2 regions of the Faecalicoccus sp. LCP19S3_E2 genome follow, and region 2 is predicted to be linked to the other one. Evidence: a T-box and tRNA genes for the amino acid it is inferred to sense, from the RefSeq annotation. Region 2 holds a T-box; the other holds one or more tRNA genes.
The links. The T-box of region 2 lies ahead of ACTQX6_RS03690 (valine--tRNA ligase). A T-box ahead of a tRNA ligase gene usually reads a tRNA of that ligase, here a tRNA-Val.
Positions count from the first base shown of each region.

Region 1: it has a tRNA-Val gene. The T-box ahead of ACTQX6_RS03690 (valine--tRNA ligase) is inferred to sense a tRNA for this amino acid. The anticodon was not compared.

Region 1 covers NZ_JBQKEP010000009.1:433-11,078, reverse strand. Annotated here, with positions in the region: gene ACTQX6_RS08815 (sugar O-acetyltransferase) at 1-95, shown strand, start outside; gene ACTQX6_RS08810 (ABC transporter substrate-binding protein) at 470-1,441, shown strand; gene ACTQX6_RS08805 (ABC transporter permease) at 1,458-2,312, shown strand; gene ACTQX6_RS08800 (ABC transporter ATP-binding protein) at 2,305-3,057, shown strand; gene ACTQX6_RS08795 (hypothetical protein) at 3,104-3,313, shown strand; gene ACTQX6_RS08790 (hypothetical protein) at 3,370-3,522, opposite strand; gene ACTQX6_RS08785 (DUF368 domain-containing protein) at 3,661-4,512, shown strand; gene ACTQX6_RS08780 (type 1 glutamine amidotransferase domain-containing protein) at 4,710-5,135, shown strand; gene ACTQX6_RS08775 (hypothetical protein) at 5,173-5,394, shown strand; gene ACTQX6_RS08770 (nitroreductase family protein) at 5,391-6,158, shown strand; gene ACTQX6_RS08765 (ArsR/SmtB family transcription factor) at 6,142-6,516, shown strand; gene ACTQX6_RS08760 (transporter accessory protein) at 6,592-7,182, shown strand; tRNA gene ACTQX6_RS08755 (tRNA-Gly) at 7,321-7,394, opposite strand; tRNA gene ACTQX6_RS08750 (tRNA-Lys) at 7,399-7,474, opposite strand; tRNA gene ACTQX6_RS08745 (tRNA-Thr) at 7,483-7,558, opposite strand; tRNA gene ACTQX6_RS08740 (tRNA-Val) at 7,571-7,646, opposite strand; tRNA gene ACTQX6_RS08735 (tRNA-Gly) at 7,701-7,774, opposite strand; tRNA gene ACTQX6_RS08730 (tRNA-Gln) at 7,781-7,856, opposite strand; tRNA gene ACTQX6_RS08725 (tRNA-Tyr) at 7,862-7,945, opposite strand; tRNA gene ACTQX6_RS08720 (tRNA-Val) at 7,971-8,046, opposite strand; gene ACTQX6_RS08715 (hypothetical protein) at 8,053-8,550, opposite strand; gene ACTQX6_RS08710 (rod shape-determining protein) at 8,643-9,626, shown strand; gene ACTQX6_RS08705 (MmcQ/YjbR family DNA-binding protein) at 9,613-10,506, shown strand; gene ACTQX6_RS08700 (hypothetical protein) at 10,485-10,628, shown strand.
Region 2 covers NZ_JBQKEP010000003.1:64,213-74,858, forward strand. Annotated here, with positions in the region: gene ACTQX6_RS03645 (MetQ/NlpA family ABC transporter substrate-binding protein) at 1-417, shown strand, start outside; gene ACTQX6_RS03650 (uridine kinase family protein) at 483-1,490, shown strand; gene ACTQX6_RS03655 (class I SAM-dependent methyltransferase) at 1,432-2,307, opposite strand; gene ACTQX6_RS03660 (hypothetical protein) at 2,377-3,552, shown strand; gene ptsP (phosphoenolpyruvate--protein phosphotransferase) at 3,714-5,417, shown strand; gene ACTQX6_RS03670 (hypothetical protein) at 5,573-5,836, shown strand; gene ACTQX6_RS03675 (hypothetical protein) at 6,194-6,541, shown strand; gene ACTQX6_RS03680 (hypothetical protein) at 6,633-6,956, opposite strand; gene ACTQX6_RS03685 (hypothetical protein) at 7,095-7,322, shown strand; T-box leader at 7,367-7,570, shown strand; gene ACTQX6_RS03690 (valine--tRNA ligase) at 7,602-10,220, shown strand; gene ACTQX6_RS03695 (MarR family winged helix-turn-helix transcriptional regulator) at 10,419-10,646, shown strand, end outside.

The sequences.
Region 1 (10,646 bases), on a different contig from region 2:
AAGGTGTTATTGCCTTTGGCAATCCATGTCGGGTGCAACGCAAGATTACGCAGGAAGATCGCCTGGCATACAGTGAAGGAATGGAAAAAGAATAAATTGAAAATTTCTTTCATAAAAATGTTGCGTTCTTTTCATTTATGGAGTATCCTATAGTAAACCAAGGCGGAAGAGATCAAACAGAAAGATGTGCGCCAAGCGAGTCAGGGGTGGTGAAAGCCTGATCGTAACAGTTCTGCAAATGGACTTCCAAGGGCAAGGTGAAAACGAGTGAGTAGCCAAGACGTGACTTGTACGTTACAACAAGAGAAATGTGATAGCATTTTATATGAGTGGGTATTTTTACCAATACAGGTGGTACCGCAGATCAAGAAACGATTTGTCCTGTGTCAAAGTATTTTGACATGGGACTTTTTTCTTTTATACCCGCGAATTGCTATCCAAACAATGATAAAGAAAAGGAGAAGACAAAATGAAAACTTTATCAAAATTGGCAGCTGCCGCATTGACTTGCAGCGTATTGTTTGGATGTTCTTCATCCGGTTCGGATATTCCGACAGTCGGTGTTTCTCAGTTAGTGAGCCATACTTCACTCAACACGATTCGCGATGCGTTTGTAGAACAGATGGAAACGCTGGGGTATAAAGACGGAGAGACGATAAAATATGATTTTACCGATGCTTCCGGACAGACAAGTAACTTGACTTCGATCATGTCACAATATCAGGATGAAAAGGTTGATGCGATCGTTGCCATTGCCACACCGACAGCGCAGGCAGCGGCTAATGTATCCGATGAGATTCCGGTCGTATTCAGTGCCGTCAGTGACCCGGTTGGGGCAGGATTAGTCAAAGATATGGATAAACCATCCGGCAATATTACAGGAACCAGCGATGAAGTACAGATCGATCAGATCTTAGACCTGGCTAAAGAAATCAATCCTGAAGTCAAGACAGTTGGATTCTTGTACAATGCCAGTGAAGCCAATTCCAAGGCAAACTTAGAAAAGGCAAAGAAATACTGTGAAGAAAACGGATTGACATTACAGGAAGGTACCGGCTCTAACTTAACCGAGCTGCAGAGTGCTGCCAGTGTTCTATGTGAACAAGTGGATATCTTATTAGCACCAAATGATAATACGGTTGCCAGTGGTATGGCAGCTCTATCACAAATTGCACTCGATGCCGGTGTTCCATTCTATACCGGAGCTGATTCCATGGTGCAGGACGGTGGTTTTGCGACGGTTGGTATCGATTATGAAAATTTAGGTAAAGAAACAGCCAATATGGTGGATGAAATTTTAAAAGGTAAAAGTCCTGCCGATATACCGGTAAAGGTCTTTAAAGATGATTTGAATATTTATGTGAACCAAAAGGTATTAGATACTTTAGGAATTATCTTACCGGAAGATATTCAAAATAACGAACATTTAGTGATGATGTAAGATAGGAGTGAGCTTTGTGTCCTTGGCAATACTTGAAAGAGCGTTAGAGTTAGGATTGATCTTTTCCATCCTTTCTCTGGGCGTATATATTTCGTTTCGAATTTTAAATATTCCCGATCTGACAGTAGATGGAAGCTTTACGACCGGTGCGGCTACATGTGCGGTATGTACGGTACAGGGACATCCGATACTGGGACTTTTGTTAGGTTTTTTGGCGGGCTGTGTGTGTGGCTTGATCACAGCATTCTTACAGACAAAAATGAAAATTCATGCGTTATTGGCCGGAATCTTGACCATGACCGCTCTTTATTCCATCAATCTTAGGATCATGTCCGGCTCTCCCAATATTGCCTTGTTGAATACGGATTCCGTGTTTACGATGATTCCGTTTACTTTGTTGGTCCTGGTAGTAATCAGTGTTTGTGTGGGGCTATTCTTATTTGCCTTCTTTAAGACCAATACTGGTTTGATGTTGCGGGCGACCGGCGATAATGAAACGATGGTCAAATCCAGCAGTATCAATGTAGATACCATGAAATTTTTAGGCATGTCTCTATCCAATGGACTAGTTGCCTTATCCGGTGCTTTACTGGCCCAATACCAAAACTTTGCCGATGTGACCGGAGGAACCGGGATGATGGTATTAGGATTGGCTGGTATCATTATCGGAGAAGCGATTCTGCGCAAAAAGACGATTGGTTTTGGCCTTGCCAGTGCCATCGTGGGGGCCTGTATTTATAGGGTGCTTTACACGATTGCCCTGCAGTTTGGCATTCCGGCAACCGATATGAATATGATGTCTGCCATTTTAGTTGCCTTGACTATTTCCATTCCGTATCTAAAGAAAGTGAGGGAAAAAGAAAATGCTTAAATTAGAAAATATATCGGTCATTTTCAATAAAGGCACTTCTTTAGAGAAAGTCGCATTGGAGGATTTCAGCGCTACGATCCAGGATGGTGATTTTATCACGATGCTGGGCAGTAATGGGGCCGGAAAAAGTACATTGTTTAATGTGATTACAGGTGCATTAAAACCGGCGAAAGGAAAGATTTTTCTAGATTCGGAAGATATTACACGACAGAAGGAGCATGTACGGGCTCGCTATATCGGTCGCTTGTTTCAAAACCCGGAGCATGGAACAGCCCCGCATCTAACGGTGGAAGAAAATCTTGCTTTGGCGTATTCTTCCGGGAAATATGGAAAGTTTTCTCTGGCGGTGCATAAACAGGATCGTGCCTATTTTCAGGAAAAGCTGAAAACCTTGGACATGGGCTTGGAAGATCGTTTAAAGACACCGATCGGACTTTTATCCGGTGGGCAAAGACAGGCGGTAGCTTTGATGATGGCTGTGTTAAATCCGCCAAAGATCTTATTATTGGATGAGCATACAGCGGCTCTAGATCCTAAAAGTGCGCAAAAGATTCTGGAAATTACCAATGAACTGATTCAAAAAGAGCATATGACAGCGTTAATGATCACGCATAATATTCAGGATGCTTTGGATAATGGAAATCGTCTGTTTATCTTAAATGAAGGGAAATTGATTCAGGATATGGATTTTGCCCAAAAAAGTCAGTTAAAGCCGGCAGACATTCTAAATTACTATGCGGTTTGACAAACGGTAAAAAACAGATTAGACTAAAAGCACGAGGTATATGAATATGAGTGCAATTGATGAATTGAAATCTATTTCTACAAAAAAACATGTTGTGACCAGTATTGAGTATGACTGTCCATCTCAGGAAAAAGAAGATGAGGTTTTTGATACGGTACAAGGTATCTTAAAACATCATTTGGATGAAGTCGCAAAGATCACATATGATCTGGAAGCAGAAAACAAAGTAAAAGTTGAAGTGACACAAAACTTATAAAATTTTATTGAATTCGTTGAACGATGACAATTCCTGAGAGGGAATTGTCATTTTCTTTAAGAAGATTTTTTATTCATCCGAGAGTAAATAACGGCGATGATCAAAATGATACATCCTGCCAGAACGGTCGGTGTCTTAATAAATACATAAAGCAGAAATAATAGAGCGGCTAAAAAATAAAGAAGCATCGCAATGATATTTTTATTCATACAGACCTCCATTTCTTTTTATCCATTATAAAAAAGGGACTTTGTAAATACAAGCGTATTGTATCTATACGAAATATTAATTTGTAGATAATGTCTTTCTATGATATATTTCATACATGGTTTTTTAAGGAGGTACCTATGATAAAGATGATTCTTCAGGGAATGATTGTTGGTATTGCCAACATTATTCCGGGAGTAAGTGGTGGCACGATGATGGTGGCCATGGGATTGTATGATAAGTTGATTCACTCTATTACTCATTTAAAGAGTGAATTTAAAAGTAGTATGAAGTTATTATTGCCAATTTTCTTTGGTGCTGCTTTGGCTATTGTTATTTTATCCCGCCTGTTTGAATTTCTCTTACAGAACTATCCCATTCCGACGAATTTTGCGTTTTGCGGCTTGATTGTCGGAAGCCTGCCATTTATTTTAAAAAAGGTAAAAGGATCAAATCCCGTAAAATCAAGTAATTGGATTCCTTTGTTGATTTTCTTTGCTATTGTGGTTGGTATGGCTGTTATAGGAGAAGATAGTGGTTCAGCACAAAGGCTTCAAGTGGATCTTTTACAATTTCTTGTTTTGCTGTTTGTGGGAATCATTGCAGCGGCTACCATGGTTATTCCTGGCGTGAGCGGGTCTATGATGTTGATGCTTTTAGGTTATTATGAAACGATTTTATCTTATGTAAATCAAACTGTAGATGCTATTACAAGTTTTGATATACCGGCTTTCATCAACTGCTGTATGGTGATGATTCCGTTCGGTGTTGGCGTTGTTTTTGGTATTTTTGCGATTGCTAAGCTAATTGAATGGATTTTAATGCGTTGGGAAATATCAGCGTATTATGCTATCATTGGTTTGATAACGGCCAGTCCTGTAGCAATCCTATTAAAAACGGACTGGAGTCAATCCTCGATTATGATGATCGTTATAGGTCTGATTACTTTTATTGCAGGATGGTTTGTCGCCAGCAAACTGGGGGATGAATAATCGATAGTAAATGAACTTGCATGTTGAATTTTAGACATGCAAGTTTTTTTATATAAAGAATCGATGAGATTTACTAATATCAGAAATTAGTCCTTAACATATTCAAATTGAATGGGAAAGACTTTCTTTACCAATCAGACAAAAACAATCGGTTTATGGTATAGTGGTTCAAACGAATAAACGAAAGGAATGTAACGATGAAAAAGATACTGATCGTAGAAACCAATATACGCACATATGGAGCAATTGATAAGCCGACCGGTTTATGGTTGGGAGAACTGATTCATTTTTATGATGAAATGGTCAAGATGAACTATGAGGTGGATTTTGTCAGTCCGGCAGGTGGCTATGTGCCTATTGATCCGGTTTCCATAAAATATGCTGATTCTATCGATTATAAATGGTATAAAGATAGAGATTTTATCGATCGAGCTTTGGCAAAGACCCAAAAGCCGCAAGAGATCGATCCCTGTGCCTATCAGGCAATCTATTATACCGGAGGACATGGTGTCCTGTGGGATTTTGTAGAGAATACAGAACTGAAACAGATTGCGGAAACGATTTATGAACAAAAAGGATATATCAGTGCCGTATGCCATGGTGTAGTTGGTTTATGCCTCTAAGTGATGGTAACGGGCACCTCTACTAAAAAATAAACATGTGACAGGCTTTACCAACACAGAAGAGTTGTTAAGCCGGAAACGAAATCTGGTTCCTTTTTCTACGGAAGATGCTCTTAAAGAAAAGGGAGCATTTTATTCAAAGAAAAGATTCTTTACAAGCTATGCGATTGAGGATCAAAGACTGATTACCGGGCAAAATCCATGGTCACCCAGAACTGTCGCAAAGCTGTTGATTCAAAAACTGGAGGAAGTAGTATGAAACATGACATAAAGATTGATGTGCAAAAATGTATAGGATGCAGACAATGTATCAAAGATTGTCCGGAGCAAAATATCAGGCTGATACAAAACAAAGCACAAATTCAATCGCAGGACTGTATGAAATGTGGTCATTGTGTGGCAATCTGTCCACAAAATGCGGTAACGATGACAGGCTTTGATCAAGAACCCATTCAATGCGATCAAAAGGAAATGGATCCTAAAGAACTTTTATACACTATTCAAACAAATCGTTCTGTACGCCAATTTCAGAAAAAAGAGATTCCAAACGATGTGATACAAGATCTCCTGGAAGCAGCTCGTTATATGCCTACTGCCAGAAATATGCGAGATGTGGAACTGATCTTGTTGCAGAAAGAGCGGGAGCAGGCAGAAAAGATTGCCGTACATTTGTTTCGAAAACTTTTAAAAGGGCTGAATTTATTTAGTAAAAGATATAGAGAATTTCTAATTGATGATCATTTCTTTTTCAAAAAGGCACCTTTGGTAATCGTTGTTGTCGGTAAGGATAAAACGAATGCGGTATTGGCGGCTTCGGCCATGGCACTCATGGCCAAAGCACATGGTCTTGGCGTTTTATACAGTAGCTTTTTTACACTGGCAGCTCATACTTCTATAAAGTTGAAGCGAATGTTGAAAATTCCTAAAGGTAAAAAAGTACAGACAACGCTTGTGATAGGGTATCCTTCTATAAAGTATGCACGTGGTGTACAAAGAGAGGCGCTTCATGTCCAAAGTCGATAATTCGTTGCAGGAAGCGTGTCAAAAAAGGATCAAAGATCTCCGTAAAGATTTTTTAAGTTTGCGCACAGTCTTTTTAGCTTTGGGAGATGAAACCAGACAGCTCATCCTTTTAACATTGTTGGAACAAGAGCCAAAGGAACTTCGTGTTAATGAGCTTGCACAACATACCTATCTATCAAGACCGGCTGTATCGCATCATTTACAAATCTTAAAGAATGCCGGTCTTCTTGAATTGCGAAAAGAAGGAACAAAGAACTACTATTCTATAAAGAAAGAAACAATGATTTTTTATCAAATGAAAGAAATGTTCTCTAAAATTGAATGTACTATCAGGGAGAAACAAAACCAAGATCAATAAAATTAGAGTTAATATATAGTTTTTATAGGTATATTCGTATACAATAGATAAAAATCAACAACAAGGAGAATTTTAATGAACCAAAGAAAAGTTGCCTTATTTACTCTATGTACAGGAATTATGATATGTGGTGTTGTTCTATGGATCTTGATCAATAAGCAACAGGAAACAAAGACTGAGACTCCGAAAGGTTGTGAGGAGCACTCCGCCTGCAGTATTGATGAAACGGATAATCAAAAAGACGATTGGTTTATAGCATTAACGATGGAAGATGTGTTACAAAAACTAGAGGATCAGGAAGATGGCGTATATTATTTTGGCTATGAAGATTGTCCATGGTGCCAGGATGCTGCACCGGTTTTAAAAGAAGTGGCACAGGAACATCAGAAAGAGGTTTACTATATTAAGACCAGAGATGAAGATCATAATCTTTTGTATGATGATGAACAAAAGGAAAGAATCATCAATTATTTGGGTGAGTATATGGAAACGAATGAAGATGGTCAGCTTACCTTGTATGTACCGATGGTCGTAGAGATGAAAGATGGAAAAGTAAAGAATTCTCATATTGGAACAGTAGATAGCTATGATCCTAATGAAAGAGAAATGACAGAAGAAGAAACCAAGCAACTAAAAGATATTTATGAAGCATTCTTTAAGGAGTAAAAAAATATCAGCCGATTATAATGGAGTTAGTCGGCTGATTCTATTTATTGGATAGAAAGTGAAATATGGTTTGTATTGAATTTGTCATGAACAGGAAAAAAATAAAAAAGCCTTCATCTAAAGGCTTTCGAGACAATGTGGAGCAGGTGATGAGAATCGAACTCACGTAGTCAGCTTGGAAGGCTGAAGTTCTACCATTGAACTACACCTGCAAAGTGGTGACCCGTGGGCGATTCGAACGCCCGACCCTTTGATTAAAAGTCAAATGCTCTACCAGCTGAGCTAACGGGTCAAAAATAATGGTGCCGACTATAGGAATCGAACCCACAACCTACTGATTACAAGTCAGTTGCTCTACCAATTGAGCTAAGTCGGCACAAAATAATAATGGTGGAGGCTAACGGGCTCGAACCGCTGACCCTCTGCTTGTAAGGCAGATGCTCTCCCAACTGAGCTAAGCCTCCAATTGCCATACAATAATAGCAGATGTTTTTAGGGCAGTCAAGCATAAAATACACTGGAGCAGGTGAGGAGAATCGAACTCCCGTATACAGCATGGCAAGCTGTTGTTCTACCATTGAACTACACCTGCATTTAGTGGCTGGGGTAACTGGATTCGAACCAGTGAAATGCAGGAGTCAAAGTCCTGTGCCTTACCGCTTGGCTATACCCCAAGAAATGGTGGAGGAGGACAGATTCGAACTGCCGAACCCGAAGGAACAGATTTACAGTCTGCCGCGTTTAGCCACTTCGCTACTCCTCCATGTTTAATTGTTGGGGCTAAAAAATGGTGGAGGCTAACGGGCTCGAACCGCTGACCCTCTGCTTGTAAGGCAGATGCTCTCCCAACTGAGCTAAGCCTCCATTCATTTAGCGCTTTCTTATACTAACAAATTCTTTTTTGGATGTCAATTTTTTTCTGAAATTTTCCACAAAATTTTTATATTGGATATCCAGTCCTTTTAAATAAGCCTCTCCAATAGCTTTGTTGTGGGTACGAATCGACTTATAAACAAGCGTATCCTGATAAAAAAGATAAATCGCCGGATCTAAGATCGTATAAGTTTTTCCAAAAACAAATTTTTGACGAATACAGCCAAGTTGATCAAATAAATCTTTATTTGTACTTTTTCCTACTTGAAGACTGGTGGCATACGTATTCAAAAAATTCTGTATGGTTGTGCTTTCATCTTGCGTGAGAATCCATATGGGCAAATGAATTTGGGTAAATAATTCTTCCCAATCCAACCAATAATCCAGATATTGTTTTCCTTTTTCCGTTTCCAAATGCTCTACGATCGTCAAAAGTGTAAAGTCGGTTGGAATTTCCATTTTTTTATTCTCTGAAGAAATGATTTCTATTTTCATGATTTATACATGAATGCGCACTTATAGTATAACATAGAGTCTGACTTTTAACTATGCTATACTTATATTATATATAGAAAGTGATGAAGATTATGATTCGAGTAGGTATTGATTTAGGAGCCGATAAAATTCGACTGGTCATGGAAAACGAAGGTTTGCTCTTTGATGAGGCTTGCATGGTCGCATTAGATCAAAAAGGCAATGTACTTGCCATCGGTGATGAGGCAAAGGAAATGAAAGAATCTTTAGATCAAAAAATCCGTGTCATTTCGCCTTTATCACAAAACAAGATTGACTTTGATGCCTTACATGCTTTGTTGGAACAGCTGATCTATGACTATAAAGTTTTTCGAATGTTTAAGAAGACGGTTCTATTGTTTAGTTATCCGATGGCGCTAAATCGTCAACAAAGAGAAGAATTGAAACAGCATTTATTAGAGTTTGGAGCCTATCGTGTTTATTTTGAACAGGAAATCTGGGTGGCGGCTATCGGTGCGCAGTTAAATCTGTTTATTCCTGTTGCCAGCTGTGTATTAAATCTGGGTTCTTCTAATTGTGATATTGCCGTATTCAGTAACGGGCAGATGCAAAGAAGCAGTCAGTATAAAGTAGCGGGAAGGCATGTTAATTTGCTGATCCAAAAATGGCTGCGTCAAAGTTGTCATATGCAGATCAGCGATTCCATGGCTGAAAAGATCAAAATCAACATCGGGCAGACACAGATGCAGAAACAACCGAAAACCATGTTGGTGCAGGGTGTGAATATGCAAAGTCAAAAATTGATGTCTTTGCAGTTGGATGAAAATATGCTGGTTCCGGTGTTATATCCATTGTGTGAACAATGGGCCAGATGGATCTATCATTTTTTGTCCGGCTTGAGTCCTGAACAACAGGAAGATGTACGCATGCGAGGAATCATTTGTTGCGGCGGGACCATGTTGTTAAAGGGATTGAAGGAAAACCTGCAGAGTTTAGTCAACTGTCCGGTCTATGTAACGGATGATCCACAAAGTACCGTATCACAGGGCTTGGAAATCTTATTGGAGCGTATGGGAGAAAACGATGCTGGAAGATGAGATCTTTAAAAAATATACGGTAGATTGGAACTTGCTTGTATCTTATGGCTTTATCAAAGAAGAAAAGGGATATCGTTATGTCAGAAATCAGGTTCCCGGTTTTAAAGCGATTGTATTTGTGTTTAAGGATGGTCATGTAAAGGGGACGATATGGGATACGGCCTTGGATGAAGAATATGTTAACTATCGAATCGAAAGTCAAAACGGGGCCTTTGTTTCCGAGATTCGGGAAGCATATATCGCATTGTTAAAGGATATACGAGCACACTGTTTTAAGGAAACGCCTTTTGTATCCAGACAGGCCAATCGAATTGCACAAAGGATATTGGAGGAATATCAGGTTAGTCCGGAATTTTTATGGAAGAGAGATCCGCTTAGTGGTGTATTTCGCCATCCTAAGAATGGAAAATGGTTTGGAATCATACAACATATCAAAGCCGATAAATTAAAAGAAAAAGCACCGGGCTTTATCGATATACTGAATGTGAAGCTGGATGAACAATGTGCTGTAAAGATACTGGAACCCGGCTTTTATCCCGCCTATCATATGAATAAAAAGAGTTGGATCTCAGTTTGTCTGGATGATACGCTCAGTGATGAAGAAATCATGGATGTGGTTAAACAAAGCTATATGATCAATAGTCCGGATCCGTACTGGCTGATTCCCGCCAATGCCAATTATTATGATATGATCCATATTTTTGATAATACGGATGCCACGCTTTGGAAACAGTCGGTACCTATGTATGAAAAGGATATTGTTTTCTTATACGTATCAAGTCCTTATTCCAGTATCTTCTATCAATGTGAGATCATAGAAGCAATCTGGATCATGTATTTGAGGATGAAAATATTCATATGCAGAAAGCTATGCGTTTAAAGCTGAAAAAGCGTTATGATATTTCAGAATTTACTTTGGAACGCTTAAAAGAATATGGGATCAAATCGGTGCGAGGGCCTCGTCATGTGCCAAAAGCACTGGTAAAATTGTTGAAAGAATAAAAAAGTCAGGAAAAAGTG
Region 2 (10,646 bases):
CCAAATGATACGACAAATGAAGCGCGTGCCTTACAGTTGTTGGAAGCTCAGGGCATCATTAAACTGGCAGAAGGAAAAGGATTGGAAGCTACGAAAGCGGACATCGTTGAAAATCCGCACAATGTGGAAATCGTAGAATTGGCTGCCGAAGTTGTACCGACAAAATTAAATGAAGTTGATTATGCGATTGCCAATGGAAACAATGCCTTAAACGCAAAGATCACAGAGAATCTGTTAGTGACAGAATCTACAGACTCAGAAGCAGCGGATACTTATGCCAATGTCATTGCGGTTCGTAAGGGAGATGAAGATTCTCAGAAGATCAAAGATTTATTAAAAGTATTGGAAACAGAAAAGACCGCAAAATTCATCGAAGAAACGTATCAGGGTGTCGTAGTTCCTGTATTTGAATATTAATGAAACAGCCGGAAGAAATTCTGGCTTTTTTTGAATTTATGGCTGAAATGCTTTATAGTTAATCTATGGATTTAGAAGAAGCAGTGCAATTGGAAAGACAACTACATCCCTATGGAACACGTCAGGATCTGTATAAATTGATCGTACAGGCTTGTTTGGGAAACGGACATTTGATGACTTCACCGGAAGATTCCTTTCAGGCTTTACAAAAAGAAAAAAGGATTGCCGGCAAGGATTCGCTACAGGAAATCGGTAATGGTTTTATACGAGTTCCTTTATCGTACATGAAGGAAGAGGATCTTCTATTATGGAATGAGTTGTTTATGGAAAGTGCAAAAAAGAGAAGTACCCGAAGAGTTTTTGATCAGGCTTTGAAAACATATGGTTTTACAGATCAAGGCATCGTATCACACAGTCAAGAGTATAAGGAACACTATGATCCGCATTATCGCGTTTTTAGAAAGGAATATGTCGATTATTTTGATGTTTTTAAAGTCGTTTTGCAGTCTTTGCGAGAACATCGCGTGATCTCGATCGATGGACCATGTGCCTCCGGGAAGACAACGATTGGAAAACTTTTATCTTCGTTTTTGGAATGTCCCTGCATTCATATGGATGACTATTTTTTACAGGCGCATCAAAGAACAACGCAGCGACTGGAAGAGCCAGGCGGAAATATCGACTATGAACGATTTCATCAGGAAATCAATGAAGCCTGGAATCAAAAACAACCGATTCATATGCGATCGTATGACTGTTCGTCACAAAAGCTCAGAAAGGAAGTTATTTTAGAAGAAAGTCCGATCTTGATCATAGAAGGAAGTTATGCGCATCATCCTTTTTTAGATGATATGGATGCTTTTAAGATTTTTATGGATATTGATCCAGCATCACAAATAGAGCGACTACAAAAGCGCTCTTTGGATCGTTTTGATGATTTTGTACAGAAATGGATTCCGATGGAAACCAAATACTTTGAAGCTTTTTCCATCAAAGAAAAAAGCGACTATGTGTTTAGTCGCCAGTCCATCGTCCAAAAATTCCACAAGGCAGGATACCTTGATTGTGAGTAACCGGTAACAGGTTTTCACCACATTCAATGTGTCCGCCTTTTTCTTTTTGAATCGTTCGTTTTAAGATTTCCTGTAATGCGGAAAGGGTAAAGCCGGTAGTATAACAATTTACGATTAAGAACAATGCTTCTTTGTCTAATAACTTCTGACATTCTGCCAGCAGATCATAAATCTGATCTTCCAGTTTCCACAATTCCTGTTTTGGACCACGTCCATAGCTTGGGGGATCTAAGATAATGCCGTGATACGTTCTGCCGCGCCGTTGTTCTCGTTTTACAAATTTGACGACATCATCTACAATAAAACGAATCTTATGATTTTCCAGATGGGAAAGATGCATGTTTTCTTTAGCCCACTGCACCATGCCTTTACTGGCATCTACATGAACGACTTCATTGGCACCGGCTTTGGCGCAGGCCATTGTCGCACCTCCGGTATAGGCAAATAGATTTAAAATACGAAGATCATCTCGTTTTGCGTTTTCAATCGTATCCATCATAAAATCCCAGTTGGCTGCCTGTTCCGGGAAAAGTCCGGTATGCTTAAAGCCGGTAGGAGAGATTTTAAAGCGTAATCCACGATAACCGATCGTCCAAAATTCTTTGATTTCTTTGATCGTTTCCCAGTGGCCACCGCCGCTTTTAGAGCGATGATAGATCGCATCCGCTTTGTTCCAATCCGGATTCTCAGAGTCGATTGGCCATACACAGACCGGATCGGGTCTTCTTAATATAATGGAATTCCATCGTTCCAGTTTTTCTTTGTTTCCTGTATCCAGGACTTCATAGTCCTTCCAATTCTTTGTACATTGATTCATGTTTTCTATTATAACATAGATTCTTGACGGTGTTGATATAATGTTAGTAATGAAAAGGAGCGAATCAGAATGTTTGTACAACTGTTTTGTAAGGATAGAAATCAAAAAGAAAAAGATGAATTGTATCAGGTGCTGGGCGCGATTGCCCATCGTGAAAATGTTCAGATCGAAGAACGTGGCGATGTTGTAGAGATCGATGTCTGTCCACAAGGTAAGATCATTGTTCATGAAGAAGACAGAGAGGTCATTTTAAGTGCTAATACCCGTCATGCCGGTGCCGGTTTTCATGCGTTTTGCGTTGATATCTTTATGGATATTCAACAAGAACTGAACGGAGAATTTGAACTGGTGGATGATCTGGAGTTTGATCAGGATGGAAACTTTCATCGTCTGCATCATCTGTATGAAGATGAGTTAGACTATTTAAGAGGCAATCTAGTGAAGCGAGAACCTGTCTTCTATAAGAACTATTTATACGATGAAACTTACTTTTTGCCGATGGAAAAAGAGAATGCGATTGCGACACCGATCGGTTATATCGACACCAAAGAGTTTTTACATATGGATCCGCATGATTTGATGGATCTGTTTTATGTATGGAATGAATGGGATATGGATGCATCCTACTATAAAAATGCAGCTTTAACTTTATTGGCTAAAGAAGGATATGGGCCTTATGCTTTGATGAACGATCATACGCATAAAATGGCAAATATGATCTGTGATTATATCGAACTGGCTTATAAGATGGATTCTTCCATCCCGTTACCGGTCAAAGAATATCGTTTCTACATTCAACTTCTGCAAAGAGAAGATCAGCTAAAAGATCCGGTGAACATGGAACAGGAAGTATATCAATATCGTTTGATGGAAGTATATCACCTGTTTGAAAATGTAAAGGTCGTGGCGTTAGGTGCCTGTGAAAGAAGCTATGATCCGGTGACACAATCGCTTTGTCTGATGTCAGCTCGAAAGGAAGAACATGAGTGGGACTACTTGATTCAGGCATCTAAACAACCTTTGATTTGTTCACAATTGGATCAGCTGGAAAAAAAGGAACCGATTCAATATCGTGATAAGTCCGTTTGGATACATGAATATAAAGAAGATGGTATCTTCTTTTTAGAGGCCAAAATCGTTTCTATGGAAGAAGAGCTTTTCTTTCATTGTACGCTGAAAGAAGAGAAACAAATTCCGTATTTAAAACAATGTATCAAGGAAAGTGAGTTTGCGATCCTGGATTAAAAACAGAAAAAATGGATGGAAAACAGGGCTTGTTTTTAACGATGTAACACTTCATCTTAGAAATGATGTGAAACCGCTTTTAAAAATTGTAAAAAGTGATCAAAAGTGATAAAATTTGTACGAGTATAGAGCTAAGTACTTTAAAAATAGGAGGATTTTACATGTTAAAAGGTATTGCGGCAAGTGCTGGTGTATCCGTAGCTAAGGTCTATAAACTGGAAACACCAAATGTAGTAATCGAAAAGAAACAGGGAGATGCCGAATCAGAAATCAAAAAATTTGATGAAGCTTTGGAGAAAACAAAAAAAGACATTGAAGGTGTCAAAGAAAGAGCTGCAAAACGCTTAAGTGAAGAAGAACTGGCTGTATTTGATGCGCATCTGATGATGGCAGGTGACCCAGAATTAGCCGGACAGATCAAAAATATGATTCAGAATGAATCAGTGAATGCGGAATATGCAACGGAAGTAGTTGCTACACAGATGGTTGAAATGTTCGAAAGCATGGATAACGAATATTTCAAGGAAAGAGCTGCAGACGTTAAGGACGTAACATTCCGTTTGAAATGTAATCTGTTAGGTTTGGTCATTCCGGATCTGACAAGCATTGATGAAGATTCAATCATCGTTGCTCACGACTTAACACCAAGTGATACGGCACAGTTAAACGAATATGTAAAAGGCTTTGCCACAGAAATCGGTGGAAAGACTTCACATTCTGCCATCATGGCAAACTCTTTGGAAATTCCTGCCGTTGTAGGATGCCCAGGTGTTATGGATGCAGTTAAGACAGGTGATGTATTGGCCTTAGATGCTTTAGATGGTGTTGTGGAAGTAAATCCAGATGAAGCTACAATCAAGGCATATAACGAAAAAGCAGAAGCTTATGCCAAAGAAAAAGAAGAATTAAAGGTTCTGGTTTCTGAAAAATCAGTGACAAAAGATGGCCATGAAGTAGAATTGGCCGGAAACATCGGTGGTTTCAAAGATGTAGAAGGCGTATTGAAAAACGGTGGTGAAGGAGTCGGCTTGTTCCGTACGGAATTCTTATACATGGATTCGGATCACTTCCCAACAGAAGATGAACAATTTGAAGCTTACAAACAAGTTCTGGAAGGAATGCAGGGTAAACGTGTAGTTGTTCGTACACTGGATATCGGTGGTGACAAACACTTGTCTTACTATGAATTCCCACAGGAAATGAACCCATTCTTAGGATATCGTGCAATTCGTTTGTGCTTAAAGGAACAAGATATCTTCCGTACACAGCTTCGTGCTTTGTGCCGTGCTTCCGTTTATGGAAGACTGTGCATCATGTTCCCAATGATCGCAACGGTTAAAGAATTCTGCGATGCCAAAGCTATTTTTGAAGATGTGAAGAAAGAACTGATCGCCGAAGGTGTTCAGGTAGCTGATAATATCGAAGTAGGTATGATGGTTGAAATTCCTGCCGCTGCCGTATTAGCTGATCAGTTTGCCCAATATGCAGACTTCTTCTCTATCGGTACCAATGACTTGATTCAGTACTCTATGGCTGCTGACCGTATGTCTGAACATGTATCTTACTTGTACCAGCCATATAACCCAAGTGTACTTCGTCTGATTGCCAACACGATCAAAGGTGCTCATTCACAAGGTAAATGGGCTGGTATGTGTGGTGCCATGGCCGGAGAACCGAATGCCGTACCGATTCTGTTAGGATTGGGATTGGATGAATTCTCTATGAGCGCAACACAGATCCTGAAGGCTCGTAAAGTTGTCAAATCTTTGAGCTACGAAGAAATGAAAGATTTAGCTCAGGAATGCTTGAACAAACAAACAGCTGAAGAAGTATTAGAATACGTACAATCTAAAGTAGAACAGTAAATATCCTTTGAGGTATAGGGTTTGGCTCTATACCTTTTTTATTTTGCCAACACAAGAACCAATCACATGAGACTTTTATCAAGTATCTTAAAAAAAATAAATTTAATTCATAGTTTACCGATTTATTTTCGTATATATATGTAGGAGGGTCTCATATGATAGAATTAAATGCACTTGGTTTTTCTTTGAATAGTGATAAACGATTCTTTGATGCACAAAGCAAAAAGATATTATCGTTTAAATCAATTCAGGCTTGTATTCTTCAACAATGTTTAGAGGAATTCAAACATCTATCGCTTGATCAAATCATTGACTTGATGCAGCCATCTTCCTTACATCCTCAGCTTTTTTCACACAATGTAGAAGATACCAGCATTCCGGATGCGATTATCAGATATGATTTTTTGTACTCTATCTAACATCCGCTTGACAATCATCGAGAGATTTTAATTCATTTGGAAGCACAGGGACAGGACACATATCGATATGCGTTGCCACGCAGATGTCGATATTACATGTCAAGGTTGATTTCAGGACAAAAGAATGATCCTTTAGGATTTCAAAATTCTGATTTTGATGAAATCATAGATATTCGTTCTATCTGGATTTGTCTTCATCATGCGCATCAAAAAGATAATTGTTTTTTAGAATATCGAACGCAGGAGCATGTAAGAAGAGGTAACTTTCACTTTGATCCGGAATGTTACGACTTTTCTCAAATCTATCTTTTGTATCCTTGTATCCATACTGATGCCAATATTTACTTGGAGGAAATTATGAATCGACCAAAAGATATTATGGAATTTCTTTTTTTATTGTTTTTATCAAATCGAGAATTTGATGAAATACGACTTATCCTAGAGAAAAAATATGATATAGTGGTAACGGAAGAACTAAAAACGGAGGTAGAGAAGATGTGTACATTTTCAGAGGGTGCTTTTTTGGCTTGGCAGGAAAGAGGACTTGAACAAGGGTTAGAAAAAGGTAAAGTAGAAACCTTGGTCGATAATATCTCCAGTTTATTAGAAAGTGGACTTATTTCCGATGTGCAACAAGCCTTTTCCATTTTACATGTCAAAAAAGACTTACAGTCAAAAGTATTACAACATCTCCAGCTTCATTGATTACATAAGAAAATAAAGAATCATTCATTGATAGAACCTATTTTAAAAGGAGACTGATGATCAATTTTAAGTCTCCTTTTTAATGATGTGTCTAAGAAATGGATTTTTGTACTTGCTCCTGAAGTGCTCTGGCTTCTTTAATAGCTTTATGATAGTCCAGATTGTTTCGAATATAAGGCTCTTTGTTCCAAACGAGGTCTTTTATACTTTGATCATCACAGGTAATGCGCAGAATGATCTGCACAGGTTCATCTCCATTAGACATTGATTGACTCAGTGCATTGGCCAGAGAATTCAAAACAGTTTTAGAAGCAGGTTTCTTAACCGGGACGATCTTCAGCTCAATTTTTTGTATTGATGCGACATTGCATGATAGATCCTCTGATTTGATGATGTTGTTTTCTAATGTGATCATACAAATACCTACCTTTCTACTTTTTTTATAACACGTAGAATATCAAAAGTATAGTTATTTTTTACATTCTTTTAACACAGCAGTGTCCATGCTTTAACTTCCAGGACGTATGATAAAGACAAAGTTGAGGTAGGGAAAATGTTGTATGTCATGGGATTTTGTAGTATTTCATTAAGTGTTTTGAGTTATGCGCGTTCTAAGTTCTCTTCAAGTCTGATTCGAGAACGTTTAGAGATCATCGCATGTACATTCTTATTGGTGGGATTGATCTTTCTGGTGGGAACCTTTGGAATCTCAATGAGTGCTGTTTTAGCTTCCAGTTTGTTTATCTGTCTTGTGGCTCTTGTCTTTCAATTTCTGATTTAAAAATTAAACTTGAAATTTGATTCCTTTTAACATAAACTATACACATAAATGCGAGGAATAGAAGGAGTAGTTTTTCCGGAAGTTGTAGAGAGTTTCTGGTTGGTGAAAAGAAGCACAAAGGGAAGATGAAGGTAGTCTAGGAGCAGGTCTTTGAGTTGAGTAGAAGACATCGCAGACACAGCGTTATGTGTAATGAGGTATGTTTTACATACGAATTTAGGTGGTACCACGTCAAGCACGTCCTAATCGGATGTGCTTTTTTTATGAAGGAGGATGACTATGGAAAAAGAAATGGCACCCAAGTATGATCATTTACAAGTAGAATCCGGTAAATATCAAAATTGGATCGACCAAGGTTATTTTACAGCCGGGGATCTTTCAAAAAGACCGTATTGTATTGTGATCCCGCCACCCAATGTAACCGGTAAGCTACATTTGGGTCATGCCTGGGATACGACATTGCAGGATATTATTTGTCGGTATAAACGTTTACAGGGCTATGATGTGTTGTGGGTAGCTGGTATGGATCATGCCGGTATTGCGACACAGGCCAAGGTAGATGCTCGTTTAAAAGACGAGGGTATTTCTCGTTATGATATTGGCCGTGAGAAATTTTTGGATCGCGCCTGGGAATGGAAAGAAGAATATGCTGCAACGATTCGTAAACAATGGGCTAAATTAGGCTTGTCTTTAGATTATACAAGAGAACGCTTTACATTAGATGAAGGATTGAGCCATGCGGTACGAAAAGTCTTTGTCGATCTGTATAATGATGGCCTGATCTATCAGGGCGAAAGAATCATCAACTGGGATCCGGAAGCCAAGACCGCTTTATCCAATATTGAGGTTGAGCATAAAGAGATCAAAGGTCACATGTACTACTTTAAATATAAAGTGGTGGAAACCGGAAAAGAACTGGTGATTGCTACAACACGTCCGGAGACAATGTTTGCCGACCAGGCTATCTTTGTACACCCGGATGATGAACGTTATAAGGATATCATTGGCCTGCATGCGATTAATCCGGCCAATGAGGAAGAATTGCCGATCATGGCGGATGACTATATCGATATGGACTTTGGTACAGCTGTTATGAAGTGTACCCCGGCCCACGATCCAAATGACTTCATGTTGGCTAAAAAATACAATTTGCTGATGCCGATCTGTATGAATCCGGATGGCACGATGAATGAAATGGCACATAAATATGCCGGTATGGATCGCTTTGAATGTCGTAAGGCGTTGGTCGAAGATTTTGAAAAAGCCGATGTTGTCGATCATATTGAAGAACATATGCATCAGGTAGGACATTCGCAACGTACCGGTGTAATCGTAGAACCATATTTAAGCAAGCAATGGTTTGTAAAGATGAAACCATTGGCCGATGAAGTTTTAAAAAATCAAAAGATTGAAGATCAAAAGATCAACTTTGTTCCTTCCCGCTTTGAAAAGACGTTTGAACAATGGCTGGAGAATATCGAAGACTGGTGTATTTCCCGTCAGTTATGGTGGGGTCATCGAATTCCGGCCTGGACGAATAAGGCAACAGGTGAAATCTATGTAGGCATGGAAGATCCAAAAGATCCTGAAAACTGGCAGCAGGATGAAGATGTATTAGATACTTGGTTCTCCAGTGCTTTATGGCCTTTTTCAACTTTGGGATGGCCGGAAACAACAGACGATCTAAAACGTTATTTCCCAAATGATTGTCTTGTTACAGGATATGATATTATTTTCTTCTGGGTTGCCCGTATGGCTTTCCAAACACGATATTGTATGAAAAATCGTCCGTTTAAGGATGTATTGATTCACGGTTTAGTTCGTGATTCCAAAGGACGCAAGATGTCTAAATCCCTGGGTAACGGTATTGATCCGATGGATGTCATTCAAGATAAAGGAGCGGATGCCTTACGCTTCTTCTTAACGACAAACTCTACACCGGGCTTGGATCTTCGCTTTGATGATAAGAAGATGGATGCCGCCTGGAATTTCATCAACAAGATCTGGAATGCAGCTCGTTTTGTACAGATGCAACTCCAGGATGAAAAGCCGGTATTAAAATCGGAAAATTTAAGTGCTGTCGATAAATGGATCTTGTCAAGAATGAATACGGTCATCGATCACGTGACGATGAATATGGACCGCTATGAATTTGCCATGGTAGGCAATGAATTGTATAGTTTTGTATGGGATGATTTCTGCAGCTGGTATATTGAATTAAGTAAAGCCAATTTATATAGTGAAAATCAGAATATCGTTGCTTCTACAAAAGCTGTACTGCTTACTGTATTGGCAAACATCTGTAAGCTATTACATCCTTTTATGCCGTTTGTAACGGAAGAGATTTATCAGTCGTTGCCACATGATAAAGAAAGCATCAATGTGGAAACATGGCCGGAAAAAGTTGAACTCGATGCCAAAGAAAACGAAAAAGAATTTGTCGATCTGGCTTTATCGATCATTGTAAAAGTTCGTGAGATCAAACAGGAATACAATATGAAACCAAGCAATCCGCTTGCGATATCCATTGTGGATGAACAGGGAAGTGTGATCGATCTTTCGGACGATTATAAACGCATTATCGACCGTATGTGTCATGTTAACTTTGAAACGATCGAAGATGAAGATATTTTGAGCCGTACTCTGGAAAAAGCGGTACTTCGTGTTCGTATGGGAGATTTGGTTGACTACAACGAAGAAAAAGAAAAGCTGGAAAAGGAAATTGAAAGACTTCAAAAAGAAATCAAACGTGCCAGCGGTATGTTGAACAATCCAAACTTTGTATCCAAGGCACCACAGGCTAAAGTCGATCAGGAAAAGGCAAAACTGGCTTCGTATGAAGATCAACTGCATATGACACAGGCTAACTTAGAAGAGATCTTAAAGAAAATCGGTTAAGATTTACAAATAAAAGCTCCCATTGTGGAGCTTTTTATTATGGCTAAACTGTATGGATGATTCCTTTTGATAAAATATAAATAATTTAAGCAAATTAAAATAACTTACACAAAAGATAAGTTTTATATTGACATTAGTTCATGAGATGATAATATTTAGATACTAAAAGATTAAGAGTCTTAATGAAAGGAGATTAGTATGTCAAAACAAGAAACGATCGATTTGATCAATTCTTCTATGTTGTCTTTGATGGAGTTAACAAGAAAGTCCAGAGGGCCTATTAAGGGATTTCGGGCAAGAGATCTCAGTATTTTGATCTATATTTATACGGATAACGAACATCATCAGGTGACCATGTCACAATTAGCACAAAACTTAAAAGTGACACCGGCTGCTGCCAGTCAGATCATTACAGGTTATGAAAAA